DNA from 4 places in the Shigella sp. SIG6 genome. Region 3 is predicted to be linked to each of the others. Evidence: predicted binding sites of a transcription regulator. Region 3 holds the regulator's gene; each other region holds the start of a gene.

Region 1 (3,743 bases), on a different contig from region 3:
GACATTCGCTACCCCATGCTTTGAGATCGAGCATTGCACCGTCACACACCGGGAGTAATTTTTCCCAGCCGCTTTCGCTCAACATACCGTTACTGTCCACCAGACAGGTGAGATGGCGCAGTTGCGGATCGTTTTTGATAGCAGTAAACAGCGCCACTACAAACGGCAGTTGGGTCGTGGCTTCGCCGCCGCTTACCGTTATCCCTTCAATAAACAGCACCGCTTTGCGCACATGGCTAAGCACTTCGTCCACGCTCATGGATTGCGCCATTGGTGTGGCATGTTGCGGACACATCTTCAGGCAGGTATCACATTGCTCGCAGACCACAGCGTTCCACACCACTTTGCCGTCAACAATCTGCAACGCCTGATGCGGACACTGTGGCACGCACTCCCCACAGTCATTGCAACGTCCCATCGTCCACGGATTGTGACAGTTTTTGCAGCGCAGATTGCAGCCCTGCAAAAACAGAGCCAGACGACTGCCTGGCCCGTCAACGCAGGAGAAGGGGATAATCTTACTGACTAAAGCGCATCTGCTGTTCATGGCTTATCACGCGCGGCTGGCGTTCCAGAATACGAGTGTTGCGTGCGGCTTCTTCGCCCAGCCAGGTGGTGTTGGTGCGTGAACCTTCGGCGCGATATTTTTCTAAATCCGACAAACGCACCATATAACCGGTAACGCGAACCAGATCGTTACCGCTGACATTGGTGGTAAATTCACGCATTCCGGCTTTAAAGGCACCGAGGCAAAGCTGTACCAGTGCCTGCGGGTTACGTTTGATGGTTTCGTCGAGCGTCAGAATGTCGCTGATGCCGGAATAATAATAAGCATGATGCGGGGCGACAGTTTGCAGATGGGTGATCGGATCTGGCTCATCGCCATACGGCAAACGCGCGCCCGGCGTGGTGCCGATATCGGAACTGATCCCCGACTGTGCGTGTAACATGGCGCGTTTTTGCCAGCCATATTTCACGGGGGTATTGGCGACAAACTCCGCCAGTTGCGTGCTGATGCGATAACCCACTTCATTTGCGGCGGCTTCTTTACCGTAGCGCGCGGCAATCCCTTCTTTCTCACACAGCAAGTTAACCGCTTCCGCCAGCCCATACATGCCAAACATTGGCACAAAACGTTCAGGGTTAATCAGCCCTTCTTTCACCAGGAAGCTATTCTCAAAGAAGTGTGATTGTTGATAGAGGAATTCACACCGCGCATCGATGATGGCGATCTGCTGCTGGCAGTAGTGCGGTAGAGTGCGCGTAAAGAAGTCATCCAGCGATTCGCTGCGCTCGGCAATGGCTTTCAGGTTAAGGCGTACCAGCGTGCTGCCACCACCCGCCAGCGGCAGTGAGTTGTAACAGCTCACAATCCCGTAGCCCCCTTTTGTGAAAATTTTATCATGCACCGGACCGTTGGCGATGTGCGGTTTGCTACATTCACAGATGTTCTTCGCCACTTCCAGCAGCAGGTCATCAGGGGTGATTTCAGGATCGTAGATAAAGGTCAGGTTCGGTGAAACCTGCGCGTCTGCACGTAAGATCGCGCGGGTAATGGGCGAATCAGACGGGCCGATATTGGCGTGCATAAAGGCATCTGGCAGGGTTCTGTCGAGGTAACGCCAGAAACGTTTTATTCGAACATCGATCTCGTTTTGTGTTAGAATTCTAACATGTGGTTGCAACAACGCATCCAGTTGCCCCAGGTAGACCGGCATCGATGTGACCGACGGTACGTGGTGGTAAAGAATGGTCAGCAGAGAGAGTGCGTCATCAAGATCTTTCGCGCCTTCCAGCTCCAGCCATTCGGAACCGTTCGCCAGAAAACGAGCGTAATCGGGTAAGACATAGCGCGGTTTGTACGGCGCATGACCTTCAAACATATCGCAGATTACACCTTCATCCAGCGCGCGGCGGGCTTCGGCAGGAAGCTGTGGGTAAGGCAGATTGTTTTCTGCTTCCAGTGCCAGAAAATGGCGCTTCTGCTCCGGGCTAAGCACTGGGCTGGTGACAATTTGCTGGCAACGTTGTTGCAGTGCATTTTCATGAGAAGTGGGCATCTTCTTTTCCTTTTATGCCGAAGGTGATGCGCCATTGTAAGAAGTTTCGTGATGTTCACTTTGATCCTGATGCGTTTGCCACCACTGACGCATTCATTTGAAAGTGAATTATTTGAACCAGATCGCATTACAGTGATGCAAACTTGTAAGTAGATTTCCTTAATTGTGATGTGTATCGAAGTGTGTTGCGGAGTAGATGTTAGAATACTAACAAACTCGCAAGGTGAATTTTATTGGCGACAAGCCAGGAGAATGAAATGACTGATCTGAAAGCAAGCAGCCTGCGTGCACTGAAATTGATGGACCTGACCACCCTGAATGACGACGACACCGACGAGAAAGTAATTGCTCTGTGTCATCAGGCCAAAACCCCGGTCGGCAATACCGCCGCTATCTGTATCTATCCTCGTTTTATCCCGATTGCTCGCAAAACTCTGAAAGAGCAGGGCACCCCGGAAATCCGTATCGCTACGGTAACCAACTTCCCACACGGTAACGACGACATCGAAATCGCGCTGGCAGAAACCCGTGCGGCAATCGCCTACGGTGCTGATGAAGTTGACGTGGTGTTCCCGTACCGCGCGCTGATGGCGGGTAACGAGCAGGTTGGTTTTGACCTGGTGAAAGCCTGTAAAGAGGCTTGCGCGGCAGCGAATGTACTGCTGAAAGTGATCATCGAAACCGGCGAACTGAAAGACGAAGCGCTGATCCGTAAAGCGTCTGAAATCTCCATCAAAGCGGGTGCGGACTTCATCAAAACCTCTACCGGTAAAGTGGCTGTGAACGCGACGCCGGAAAGCGCTCGCATCATGATGGAAGTGATCCGTGATATGGGCGTAGAAAAAACCGTTGGTTTCAAACCGGCGGGCGGCGTGCGTACTGCGGAAGATGCGCAGAAATATCTCGCCATCGCAGATGAACTGTTCGGTGCTGACTGGGCTGATGCGCGTCACTACCGCTTTGGTGCTTCCAGCCTGCTGGCAAGCCTGCTGAAAGCGCTGGGCCACGGCGACGGTAAGAGCGCCAGCAGCTACTAAGTAAGATGCTTTACGCCTGATGCGCTGCGCTTATCAGGCCTACGAGACGTATCTACCCGTAGGCCGGATAAGGCGTAGACGCATCCGGCAAAAGCCGCCTCATACTCTTTTCCTCGGGAGGTTACCTTGTTTCTCGCACAAGAAATTATTCGTAAAAAACGTGATGGTCATGCGCTGAGCGATGAAGAAATTCGTTTCTTTATCAACGGTATTCGCGACAACACTATTTCCGAAGGGCAGATTGCCGCCCTCGCGATGACCATTTTCTTCCACGATATGACAATGCCTGAGCGTGTCTCGCTGACCATGGCGATGCGAGATTCAGGAACCGTTCTCGACTGGAAAAGCCTGCATCTGAATGGCCCGATTGTTGATAAACACTCGACCGGCGGCGTCGGCGATGTCACTTCGCTGATGTTGGGGCCGATGGTCGCAGCCTGCGGCGGCTATATTCCGATGATCTCCGGTCGCGGCCTCGGTCATACTGGCGGTACGCTCGACAAACTGGAATCCATCCCTGGCTTCGACATTTTCCCGGATGACAACCGTTTCCGCGAAATTATTAAAGACGTCGGCGTGGCGATTATCGGTCAGACCAGTTCACTGGCTCCGGCTGATAAACGTTTCTACGCGACCCGTGATATTA
Region 2 (3,743 bases), on a different contig from region 3:
AGCCGTAATCAGCCGCAGTATCCGGCACGAGCACAGGCATTGCGCATTGAAGGGCAGGTTAAAGTTAAATTTGACGTCACGCCGGATGGTCGCGTGGATAACGTACAAATCCTCTCAGCCAAGCCTGCGAACATGTTTGAGCGTGAGGTGAAAAATGCGATGCGCAGATGGCGTTATGAGCCGGGTAAGCTAGGCAGTGGGATTGTGGTGAATATCCTGTTTAAAATTAACGGCACCACCGAAATTCAGTAAGCAGAAAGTCAAAAGCCTCCGACCGGAGGCTTTTGACTATTACTCAACAGGTAAGGCGCGAGGTTTTCCTTCAGGATCAACCGCGACATACTTAAATAATGCTTCTGTCGCTTTATAGCGTTGCCCGATTGGTTCAGACGCTACTTTTTTCACCCACACTTCAATATTAATGCTGACCGATGTCGTCCCTTTCTGGACACAGCGTGCATAGCAGCACACCACATCGCCGACCGCAACCGGCCGTAAGAAAGTCATTCCTTCAACCCGCACAGTCACTACGCGACCGTGGGCAATTTCTTTTGCCAGAATAGCGCCGCCAATATCCATTTGTGACATTAACCAACCACCAAAGATGTCACCATTGGCATTGGTATCGGCGGGCATGGCTAAAGTACGTAAAACAAGATCGCCCTGAGGGACGTTATGTGTTGTAGACATGGTAAAACCGACTTAAAAGGAAAATCACAGGCGCGATGCTACTATGATTTTCCTGAGGAGAACAGAGGAGATACAGCGCCAGCCCCGAAGGACTGGCAGTCTGGTTAGGATTTATCTTCCTGCGGCATGTGGCGGTAGATATAGATACCGCTTAACAATGTGAAGATTAAGGTAAGGGCGGTCAGGCCAAAGACTTTAAAGTTGACCCAAATATTTTGCGGCAGACAGAATGCGATGTAGATGTTTGCCAGACCGCAAAGGATAAAGAAAACAGCCCAGGCCAGATTTAGCTTCGACCATACCGGTTGCGGCAGCGTGAGTTCTTTACCCAGCATCCGCTGAATTAGCGGCTTTTTCATCACCCATTGGCTGACTAACAGGGCTCCCGCAAACAGAGCATAAATGACTGTAACCTTCCATTTAATAAACTCATCATTGTGGAAGAACAGCGTCAAGCCACCGAAGACGACCACCAGAACAAAAGTGATCAGGGCCATCTTCTCAACCTTACGAAAGCGAACCCAGCTATAGATAAGCACAATCGCCGTGGCGACGATCAGCGCTGCAGTAGCCGCATAGATGTCATAAATCTTGTAAAACGCGAAAAAGACAACCAGCGGTAAAAAATCAAGAAACTGCTTCATTTTACGATACCGTAATCAAATGCTTAAGGTTATTGGCGAATCAACATATACAGGCGGAACAGATAGATGAGCAATATGGCAGAAATCAGGTTGCTCAAGGTGTTCGCCAGTACGGCACCAATTTCCGGGGTTAATGCGGCAAAAGAAGAGGCAAAAAGCAGCAACAGTGTTTTTGCCAGCAACCAGCTCAGTACTGCGGGTGCCACCAGACGCATATTCGCCCAAATCAGCCGCATACTGCTACGCATCGAGGCAAAAATGCCCATTTTGTCCTGTACCAGCATCACCGGTGCCAGGGCCAGTAAAATGGCCATGATAATTCCCGGAACGACCACCAGCATGATGCCAATCTGTACTAAAAGGGTAGTCAGAAAAATCAGAATAAATAACTTGGGCAATATCGGCGCACTGGCACCAATAGCTCGCAGCGCACTGACTCTCTGACCCGCAGACACCAGCTGGATAATTAATATTACGCCTCCGGCGAGAATGGCGTTACCGATTAATTCTGAAAAAGTGGACGCAGCTGAAGCCTGCAGCAAAATTTGTTGCTGTTCCGGTGACATATTCTGAACCAGGTCGAACAACCCACTACTGCCGCTAACGGGCACGCCGTCATTGAGCTGCGCAAGCTGTGCATCACTGGGTGAGAAAACATGCCCTAACACCACTGTGATAAACGCACATAGCAACGATACCAACAGAATGGTCATAAATTGATTACGGAAGAAATTTCCGGTGTCACGGTATACGGACTGCGCCGTGATAGACATGCACTCTCCTTGAGTTTTATGCAGGTGTTAATTAGCGGGCAATTGTACCCTGGTTAAGCCTCGGGTGGCAGCATCAGGTCTTGTATGGAAAAGCATATCTTTGTAAAGCGGAGGTAATTGCTGGCCTTCAGGCGTGGGCAAACCGCGGCAAGTGGCGATCGAGTTAATATTTGCGTAGAGAAAATATTTAAAAATTGATTTAAATCACATTAACCAGGATTCTCAATGCAACTTCTAAATTAATCCAGATCAATAAATGGTGAATTATCATATGTAATGTGATCTATGTAGGATCATTTGTTACTCCAATGTAGGTATATTCGTCACGTTTTTATAACCATAACGACGGAGCGGATATGAAAAAGTTAACAGTGGCGGCTTTGGCAGTAACAACTCTTCTTTCTGGCAGTGCCTTTGCGCATGAAGCAGGCGAATTTTTTATGCGTGCAGGTTCTGCAACCGTACGTCCAACAGAAGGTGCTGGTGGTACGTTAGGAAGTCTGGGTGGATTCAGCGTGACCAATAACACTCAACTGGGCTTGACGTTTACTTATATGGCGACCGACAACATTGGTGTGGAATTACTGGCAGCGACGCCGTTCCGCCATAAAATCGGCACCCGGGCGACCGGCGATATTGCAACCGTTCACCATCTGCCGCCAACACTGATGGCGCAGTGGTATTTTGGTGATGCCAGCAGCAAATTCCGTCCTTACGTTGGGGCCGGTATTAACTACACCACCTTCTTTGATAATGGATTTAACGATCATGGCAAAGAGGCGGGGCTTTCCGATCTCAGTCTGAAAGATTCCTGGGGAGCTGCCGGGCAGGTGGGGGTTGATTATCTGATTAACCGTGACTGGTTGGTTAACATGTCAGTGTGGTACATGGATATCGATACCACCGCCAATTATAAGCTAGGCGGTGCACAGCAACACGATAGCGTACGCCTCGATCCGTGGGTGTTTATGTTCTCAGCAGGATATCGTTTTTAATTCCGCACAAAAACGACCCCGTAATATACGGGGTCAATAAGGACATGGTATAAAGGGTATTATTTCTTCGCTTCTACGCCATCAGTTTCAGAACGAATTAAAAATTTCTCAGTTGTTTGCGGAATATGCTGAATCAGCCAGTAGGCCATTTGCTTTTCCTCATTTAAAATCGCTTCGATGATCGGAATTGAGACTGTATCACCGGCATTTTTTGCTGCTGCTAATAGTGAGGTGTAACAGGTGATTTCAAATTGCTCGAAGACATATCCGCTAATAGAGCCTTTAACTATTTCATCAGAAGGGAATATACCACCGATTGACTGCCCAAGCGCAGCCATTTTACTCATGGAATCTTTAATGACTGAACGTGAAATGTCATTACGATCAAGAATAGTTTCCAGTTGAACAATCTGGTTTTTGGTTTCACTAAGATGTTGTTCAATACGAGCGCGTAGTTCAGGATAATTATCTATACGGCTGGCCATGGATTCAAGCATAGATTCGGCTTGCTTTTCCATTGCGTGGGCGTCACGTAACCAGTCATGATAATGTTCAATACGATTCATGAAAATGTCCTCTTTATAAAATGACTAAAAGTTAAAATTCATATTTCAGGCTTTATTTTCGGCTTTCTTATTTAC
Region 3 (3,743 bases):
CGCTTTTTCAGGATCGGTGTGCTGGGTAAGCAGGCTGTATTTGGCTTCACAATAATCTGCCAGTTCACGGTACAGCAGACTTAGTGACTCGCGCAGCGGTTGTTCGCGCCAGATCCAGAACCAAAACCAGTTAAACAATCCGTACCAGAGAGTGCCCAACGCATAGATGAGCAATGGTTCCCAGACCGGCATGTATCCCGCCAGACTGAGGGTAAAAATGGCGGCGAGCAGCGATGCAGGAAGCAATTTTGCGTGCAATGGCCCCAGCTCAGCAGTGACGCCAAGTACCAGCGTTAATCCGGTCAGCAAAAAGGGCAGGGGAACATCTTTTACCAGTAGCAGCTGTGTCAGTAAGCTACAGGTGGCAAACAGCGACGCACCAATGATTAAGTGTTTGAAAAAACGTTTATGAGGCGTATCAAGGCCCGCAATATTGCAACAGGCAGGAACGAGGGAGAAGAGCAGACCGAATCGTAATTCGCCAAGCATTAACCCAACGGCCACGGGCAAACATAGCACCAGCGTTTGTCGAAGTGCATAGTTGATATCGGGGTGATAAATCAGTCTGCGCCACATCGGGGGAAACAAAATGGCGCGCTACCAGGTAACGCGCCACTCCGACGGGATTAACGAGTGCCGTAAACGACGATGGTTTTACCGTGTGCGGAGATCAGGTTCTGATCTTCCAGCATCTTCAGAATGCGTCCCACGGTTTCACGAGAACAGCCGACAATCTGACCGATTTCCTGACGGGTAATTTTGATTTGCATACCGTCCGGGTGAGTCATAGCATCTGGTTGTTTTGCCAGGTTCAGCAGAGTCTGTGCAATGCGGCCCGTCACGTCGAGGAACGCCAGGTTGCCCACTTTCTCTGAAGTGACTTGCAGACGACGCGCCATCTGTGCAGACAGACGCATCAGAATGTCCGGGTTTACCTGAATCAATTGGCGAAATTTTTTGTACGAAATTTCAGCCACTTCACAGGCGGTTTTCGCACGTACCCATGCGCTACGTTCCTGGCCCTCTTCAAACAGGCCCAGTTCGCCAATAAAATCACCCTGATTCAGATAGGAGAGGATCATTTCTTTACCCTCTTCGTCTTTGATCAGCACTGCCACAGAGCCTTTAACGATGTAGTACAGCGTTTCCGCTTTTTCACCCTGGTGAATAAGCGTGCTCTTGGATGGGTACTTATGAATGTGGCAATGAGACAAGAACCATTCGAGAGTCGGGTCTGTTTGCGGTTTGCCAAGCACCATGCGCGGTTATCCTCTGTTATAAGCTTTCTCCAGAGCCAGATAACGCCGCTGTCTCTGGATTGCCGAAATATGCTTCCCGCTACCTGGGAAGGGGCTATCAACTGTACTGCACGGTAATGTGACGTCCTTTGCATACATGCAGTACATCAATGTATTACTGTAGCATCCTGACTGTTTTAGCATAGCTTTCGCTTTGTGTCTCCTGGTGTCTCGCTTCAGCATGACCCAGGTCGCCTTCCGTTGCGCGATTTGGTTAGTACGCGTACTCTGTCAGGAAAATTGACGCAGTGGAGTAGCAAAAATGCAAGCGCGAGTGAAGTGGGTCGAAGGGTTAACTTTTCTGGGCGAATCCGCCTCTGGTCACCAGATTTTAATGGACGGCAACTCAGGCGATAAAGCACCAAGTCCGATGGAAATGGTGTTGATGGCGGCGGGTGGTTGCAGTGCCATCGATGTGGTTTCGATCCTGCAAAAAGGGCGTCAGGATGTGGTCGATTGTGAAGTAAAATTGACCTCTGAACGCCGCGAAGAGGCACCACGCCTGTTTACGCACATTAATCTGCATTTTATCGTCACCGGTCGCGACCTGAAAGACGCAGCGGTTGCGCGTGCGGTTGATCTCTCTGCCGAGAAATATTGTTCAGTGGCGTTGATGCTGGAAAAAGCGGTGAATATTACTCACTCGTATGAAGTGGTTGCCGCGTGACTTAACTATCCCGTTGTGAAGCCGGATAGTATTTTATCCGGCATAATAGTAAAGTTACTCGATTTTCTTTCCTTCCATCAATCGTTGCACCAGCGGCAGCATAATTAATTCCATTGCCAGCCCCATTTTGCCGCCAGGTACCACTAACGTATTGATGTGGGAAATGAATGAGCCTTGCAACATCGCCAGCAGCCAAGGGAAATCGATCCCTTCCAGATTACGAAAATGGATCACCACAAAGCTTTCATCCAGCGACGGGATACCTTTTGCCGCGAACGGGTTTGAAGTGTCGACGGTGGGAACGCGCTGGAAGTTAAGATGGGTGCGGGAAAACTGCGGTGTGATGTAGTTGATATAGTCTTCCATTGAACGCACTACCGAGTCCATTACTGCTTCTCGTGAGTGCCCGCGCTCGCTGGTGTCGCGGATCAGTTTTTGAATCCACTCAAGGTTAACGATAGGCACTACGCCGACCAGTAAGTCCACATGCTGCGCAACGTTATGCTGTGGCGTGACTACGCCGCCGTGTAAACCTTCATAAAACAGTACATCAGTGGGTTCTGGTAAAGGTTGCCAGGGGGTGAATGTTCCCGGTACCTGATTCCAGGGTACGGCTTCGTCGTAGGTATGCAGATATTTGCGAGATTTCCCTTTGCCGCTCTGACCGTATTCAATGAAGGTTTGTTCCAGCAGGCCGAAGTCGTTCGCTTCGGGGCCGAAGTAGCTGATATGCCGCCCGGCGTCGCGCGCTTTGCGGATCGCCATGTCCATTTCCGGGCGGGTGTAACGGTGAAAACTGTCGCCTTCCACCTCAGCTGCATGCAGATTTAACTGCGCGAATATTTTACGAAACGCGAGGCTGGTGGTGGTGGTCCCCGCGCCGCTGGATCCTGTTACCGCAATGACCGGATGTTTGGCAGACATAGTAACTCCATGACTTAGCTATCACTATTATCTCGTCCGCCGACGGTTGCAGGTTATTCGCGAAACTGACTGCGCGGCATAATATTGACCGTTTCGTGCAGCTCCGACCATACCAGCACCGCTTCTCCGCACTGTAGCTGGCGTTTGACGTCGGCGACTTTCTGTTCAAGTGTACGCTCATGTTCACCATAATCGGTGCCTTCACGTAACACAAAGCTTTCAATTAAATTTTCCAGCGTTTCGGGGGAGAGGTCTTGCCACGGAATCAACATGATTTCGCCTCCAGATACGTTGTTAACCAGTCAGGAATGCGTGACTCCAGCCACATTTGCGGATGAAGTAATGTACCGCCAATAAAGCCAACATGACCGCCATGTTCAGTCAGTTGATACTCCACCTGCGAGGGGAGACTTTCCGGTTTTGGGATCACCTGATGATCCATAAACGGATCGTCTTTGGCGTGAATAATCAGCGTCGGTTTGGCGATCCGGTTCAGCATCGGCATGGCGCTACACTGACGATAATAGTCGATAGCGTCGGCGTAGCCGTGAATTCTGGCGGTGATTAGATCGTCAAATTCACGGATGCGACGTACCGATTTTAACTGCGCGAGATTAATCGGCAGCGTTCCGGGGTAGGCTGCCAGCTTGCGCGCGGCATTGGCTTTTAACAGGTTCAGCAAGTAACGCTGATAAACGCGGGAAAAGCCCTTTTCCATATGATAGCTACAGGCTTCCAGCATAAACGGCGCAGAGACAATCACCGCCGCATCAACCGGGAGATCATTGCCTTCCTTTGCCAGCAAACAGGCCAGCATATTACCGCCGAGCGAATAGCCGACGGCAGCCGTTGGC
Region 4 (3,743 bases), on a different contig from region 3:
CGCCAACCTTCGATGATGAAGAAGTCGCTGAACATACCAACCTCGAAACGCACTTTATCGATTCCAGCGGTTTAATCTCCTGGGACCTGTTCAAGCAGGATGCCAATTATCCGTTTGTGGACTGGAATTTCTCCGGCACCACGGAAGAAGAGTTTGCTACGCTGATGGCTATCTTCAACAAAGAAGATAAAGAAGTTTATATTGCCGATTACGAGCATCTGGGCGTTTATGCTTGCCGTATTATCGTGCCTGGCATGTCCGATATTTATCCGGCTGAAGATCTGTGGCTCGCGAATAACAGTATGGGCAGCCATTTACGTGAAACGATTCTTTCGCTACCAGGCAGCGAGTGGGAAAAAGAAGATTACCTGAACCTCATCGAGCAACTGGATGAAGAAGGTTTTGATGACTTTACCCGCGTGCGTGAGCTGTTGGGTCTGGCGACCGGGTCGGATAACGGTTGGTACACCCTGCGTATCGGTGAATTAAAAGCCATGCTGGCGCTGGCTGGTGGCGATCTGGAACAGGCTCTGGTCTGGACCGAATGGACGATGGAGTTTAACTCATCAGTATTTAGTCCGGAACGCTCCAACTATTATCGCTGCCTGCAAACGTTGTTATTACTGGCACAGGAAGAAGATCGCCAGCCGCTGCAATATCTGAATGCGTTTGTTCGCATGTACGGCGCAGATGCCGTAGAAGCCGCCAGTGCGGCAATGAACGGCGAAGCGGCGTTTTACGGCCTGCAACCGGTAGATAGCGATCTGCACGCGTTTGCTGCACATCAGTCGTTGTTGAAGGCCTACGAAAAGCTGCAGCGCGCCAAAGCAGCATTCTGGGCAAAATAAAATCAAATAGCCTACGCAATGTAGGCTTAATGATTAGTCTGAGTTATATTACGGGGCGTTTTTTTAATGCCCCGCTTTACATATATTTGCATTAACAAAATAATTGTAATTATAAGGTTAAATATCGGTAATTTGTATTTAATAAATACGACCGATATTGTTACTTTATTCGCCTGATGCTCCCTTTTAATTAACTGTTTTAGCGGAGGATGCGGAAAAAATTCAACTCATTTGTTAATTTTTAAAATTTATTTTTATTTGGATAATCAAATAGTTACTCCGTATTTACATAAAAACCATGCGAGTTACGGGCCTATAAGCCAGGCGAGATATGATCTATATCAATTTCTCATCTATAATGCTTTGTTAGTATCTCGTCGCCGACTTAATAAAGAGAGAGTTAGTGTGAAAGCTGACAACCCTTTTGATCTTTTACTTCCTGCTGCAATGGCCAAAGTGGCCGAAGAGGCGGGTGTCTATAAAGCAACGAAACATCCGCTTAAGACTTTCTATCTGGCGATTACCGCCGGTGTTTTCATCTCAATCGCATTCGTCTTCTATATCACAGCAACCACTGGCACAGGCACACTGCCCTTCGGCATGGCAAAACTGGTTGGCGGCATTTGCTTCTCTCTGGGGCTGATTCTTTGTGTTGTCTGCGGAGCCGATCTCTTTACTTCCACAGTGTTGATTGTTGTTGCTAAGGCGAGTGGGCGCATCACCTGGGGTCAGTTGGCTAAAAACTGGCTAAATGTCTATTTTGGCAACCTGGTCGGCGCACTGCTGTTTGTACTTTTAATGTGGCTTTCCGGCGAGTATATGACCGCAAATGGTCAATGGGGACTAAACGTCCTACAAACCGCCGACCACAAAGTGCACCATACTTTTATTGAGGCCGTCTGTCTTGGTATCCTGGCAAACCTGATGGTATGTCTGGCAGTATGGATGAGTTATTCTGGCCGCAGCCTGATGGACAAAGCGTTCATTATGGTGCTGCCGGTCGCGATGTTTGTTGCCAGCGGTTTTGAGCACAGTATCGCAAACATGTTTATGATCCCGATGGGTATTGTAATCCGCGACTTCGCATCTCCGGAATTCTGGACCGCTGTCGGTTCTGCACCGGAAAATTTTTCTCACCTGACCGTGATGAACTTCATCACTGATAACCTGATCCCGGTTACGATCGGTAATATTATCGGCGGTGGTTTGTTGGTTGGGTTGACATACTGGGTCATTTACCTGCGTGAAAACGATCACCATTAATGGTTGTCGAAGTACGCAGTAAATAAAAAATCCACTTAAGAAGGTAGGTGTTACATGTCCGAGCTTAATGAAAAGTTAGCCACAGCCTGGGAAGGTTTTACCAAAGGTGACTGGCAGAATGAAGTAAACGTCCGTGACTTCATTCAGAAAAACTACACTCCGTACGAGGGTGACGAGTCCTTCCTGGCTGGCGCTACTGAAGCGACCACCACCCTGTGGGACAAAGTAATGGAAGGCGTTAAACTGGAAAACCGCACTCACGCGCCAGTTGATTTTGACACCGCTGTTGCTTCCACCATCACCTCTCACGACGCTGGCTACATCAATAAAGCGTTGGAAAAAGTTGTTGGTCTGCAGACTGAAGCTCCGCTGAAACGTGCTCTTATCCCGTTCGGTGGTATCAAAATGATCGAAGGTTCCTGCAAAGCGTACAACCGCGAACTGGACCCGATGATCAAAAAAATCTTCACTGAATACCGTAAAACTCACAACCAGGGCGTGTTCGACGTTTACACTCCGGACATCCTGCGTTGCCGTAAATCCGGTGTTCTGACCGGTCTGCCAGATGCTTATGGCCGTGGCCGTATCATCGGTGACTACCGTCGCGTTGCGCTGTACGGTATCGACTACCTGATGAAAGACAAATACGCTCAGTTCACCTCTCTGCAGGCTGATCTGGAAAACGGCGTAAACCTGGAACAGACTATCCGTCTGCGCGAAGAAATCGCTGAACAGCACCGCGCTCTGGGTCAGATGAAAGAAATGGCTGCGAAATACGGCTACGACATCTCTGGTCCGGCTACCAACGCTCAGGAAGCTATCCAGTGGACTTACTTCGGCTACCTGGCTGCTGTTAAGTCTCAGAACGGTGCTGCAATGTCCTTCGGTCGTACCTCCACCTTCCTGGATGTGTACATCGAACGTGACCTGAAAGCTGGCAAGATCACCGAACAAGAAGCGCAGGAAATGGTTGACCACCTGGTCATGAAACTGCGTATGGTTCGCTTCCTGCGTACTCCGGAATACGATGAACTGTTCTCTGGCGACCCAATCTGGGCAACCGAATCTATCGGTGGTATGGGCCTCGATGGTCGTACCCTGGTTACCAAAAACAGCTTCCGTTTCCTGAACACCCTGTACACTATGGGTCCGTCTCCGGAACCGAACATGACCATTCTGTGGTCTGAAAAACTGCCGCTGAACTTCAAGAAATTCGCCGCTAAAGTGTCCATCGACACCTCTTCTCTGCAGTATGAGAACGATGACCTGATGCGTCCGGACTTCAACAACGATGACTACGCTATCGCTTGCTGCGTAAGCCCGATGATCGTTGGTAAACAAATGCAGTTCTTCGGTGCGCGTGCAAACCTAGCGAAAACCATGCTGTACGCAATCAACGGCGGCGTTGACGAAAAACTGAAAATGCAGGTTGGTCCGAAGTCTGAACCGATCAAAGGCGATCTCCTGAGCTACGATGAAGTGATGGAGCGCATGGATCACTTCATGGACTGGCTGGCTAAACAGTACATCACTGCACTGAACATCATCCACTACATGCACGACAAGTACAGCTACGAAGCCTCTCTGATGGCGCTGCACGACCGTGACGTTATCCGCACCATGGCGTGTGGT

Evidence for each region. Region 3 encodes CRP, which controls carbon source genes, mostly activating them, when cyclic AMP is high. Its sites were predicted from a motif close to ATGTGANNNNNNTCACAT; they were not measured.
Region 1: deoC (deoxyribose-phosphate aldolase) is a predicted target of CRP. The motif match lies at 2,171-2,188, and genes of this name have one in related genera.
Region 2: ompW (outer membrane protein OmpW) is a predicted target of CRP. The motif match lies at 2,300-2,317, and genes of this name have one in related genera.
Region 4: focA (formate transporter FocA) is a predicted target of CRP. The motif match lies at 1,178-1,195, and genes of this name have one in related genera.

What each region holds. Positions count from the first base shown of each region.
Region 1 covers NZ_JBQZXC010000007.1:11,170-14,912, forward strand. The annotation lists gene ACUU1M_RS02435 (YjjW family glycine radical enzyme activase) at 1-547, opposite strand, end outside; gene ACUU1M_RS02440 (YjjI family glycine radical enzyme) at 519-2,060, opposite strand; gene deoC (deoxyribose-phosphate aldolase) at 2,318-3,097, shown strand; gene deoA (thymidine phosphorylase) at 3,224-3,743, shown strand, end outside.
Region 2 covers NZ_JBQZXC010000012.1:45,998-49,740, reverse strand. The annotation lists gene tonB (TonB system transport protein TonB) at 1-252, shown strand, start outside; gene yciA (acyl-CoA thioester hydrolase YciA) at 292-690, opposite strand; gene ACUU1M_RS03900 (septation protein A) at 795-1,334, opposite strand; gene ACUU1M_RS03895 (YciC family protein) at 1,364-2,107, opposite strand; partial or broken gene ACUU1M_RS03890 (YkgJ family cysteine cluster protein) at 2,135-2,224, opposite strand; gene ompW (outer membrane protein OmpW) at 2,464-3,102, shown strand; gene ACUU1M_RS03880 (ferritin-like domain-containing protein) at 3,162-3,668, opposite strand; gene ACUU1M_RS03875 (YciE/YciF ferroxidase family protein) at 3,714-3,743, opposite strand, start outside.
Region 3 covers NZ_JBQZXC010000043.1:12,523-16,265, reverse strand. The annotation lists gene ACUU1M_RS09655 (YccS/YhfK family putative transporter) at 1-576, opposite strand, end outside; gene crp (cAMP-activated global transcriptional regulator CRP) at 627-1,259, opposite strand; gene ACUU1M_RS09645 (OsmC family protein) at 1,561-1,965, shown strand; gene ACUU1M_RS09640 (phosphoribulokinase) at 2,020-2,889, opposite strand; gene ACUU1M_RS09635 (YheU family protein) at 2,943-3,161, opposite strand; gene ACUU1M_RS09630 (hydrolase) at 3,155-3,743, opposite strand, start outside.
Region 4 covers NZ_JBQZXC010000126.1:1,898-5,640, reverse strand. The annotation lists gene ycaO (30S ribosomal protein S12 methylthiotransferase accessory factor YcaO) at 1-848, shown strand, start outside; gene focA (formate transporter FocA) at 1,254-2,111, shown strand; gene pflB (formate C-acetyltransferase) at 2,166-3,743, shown strand, end outside.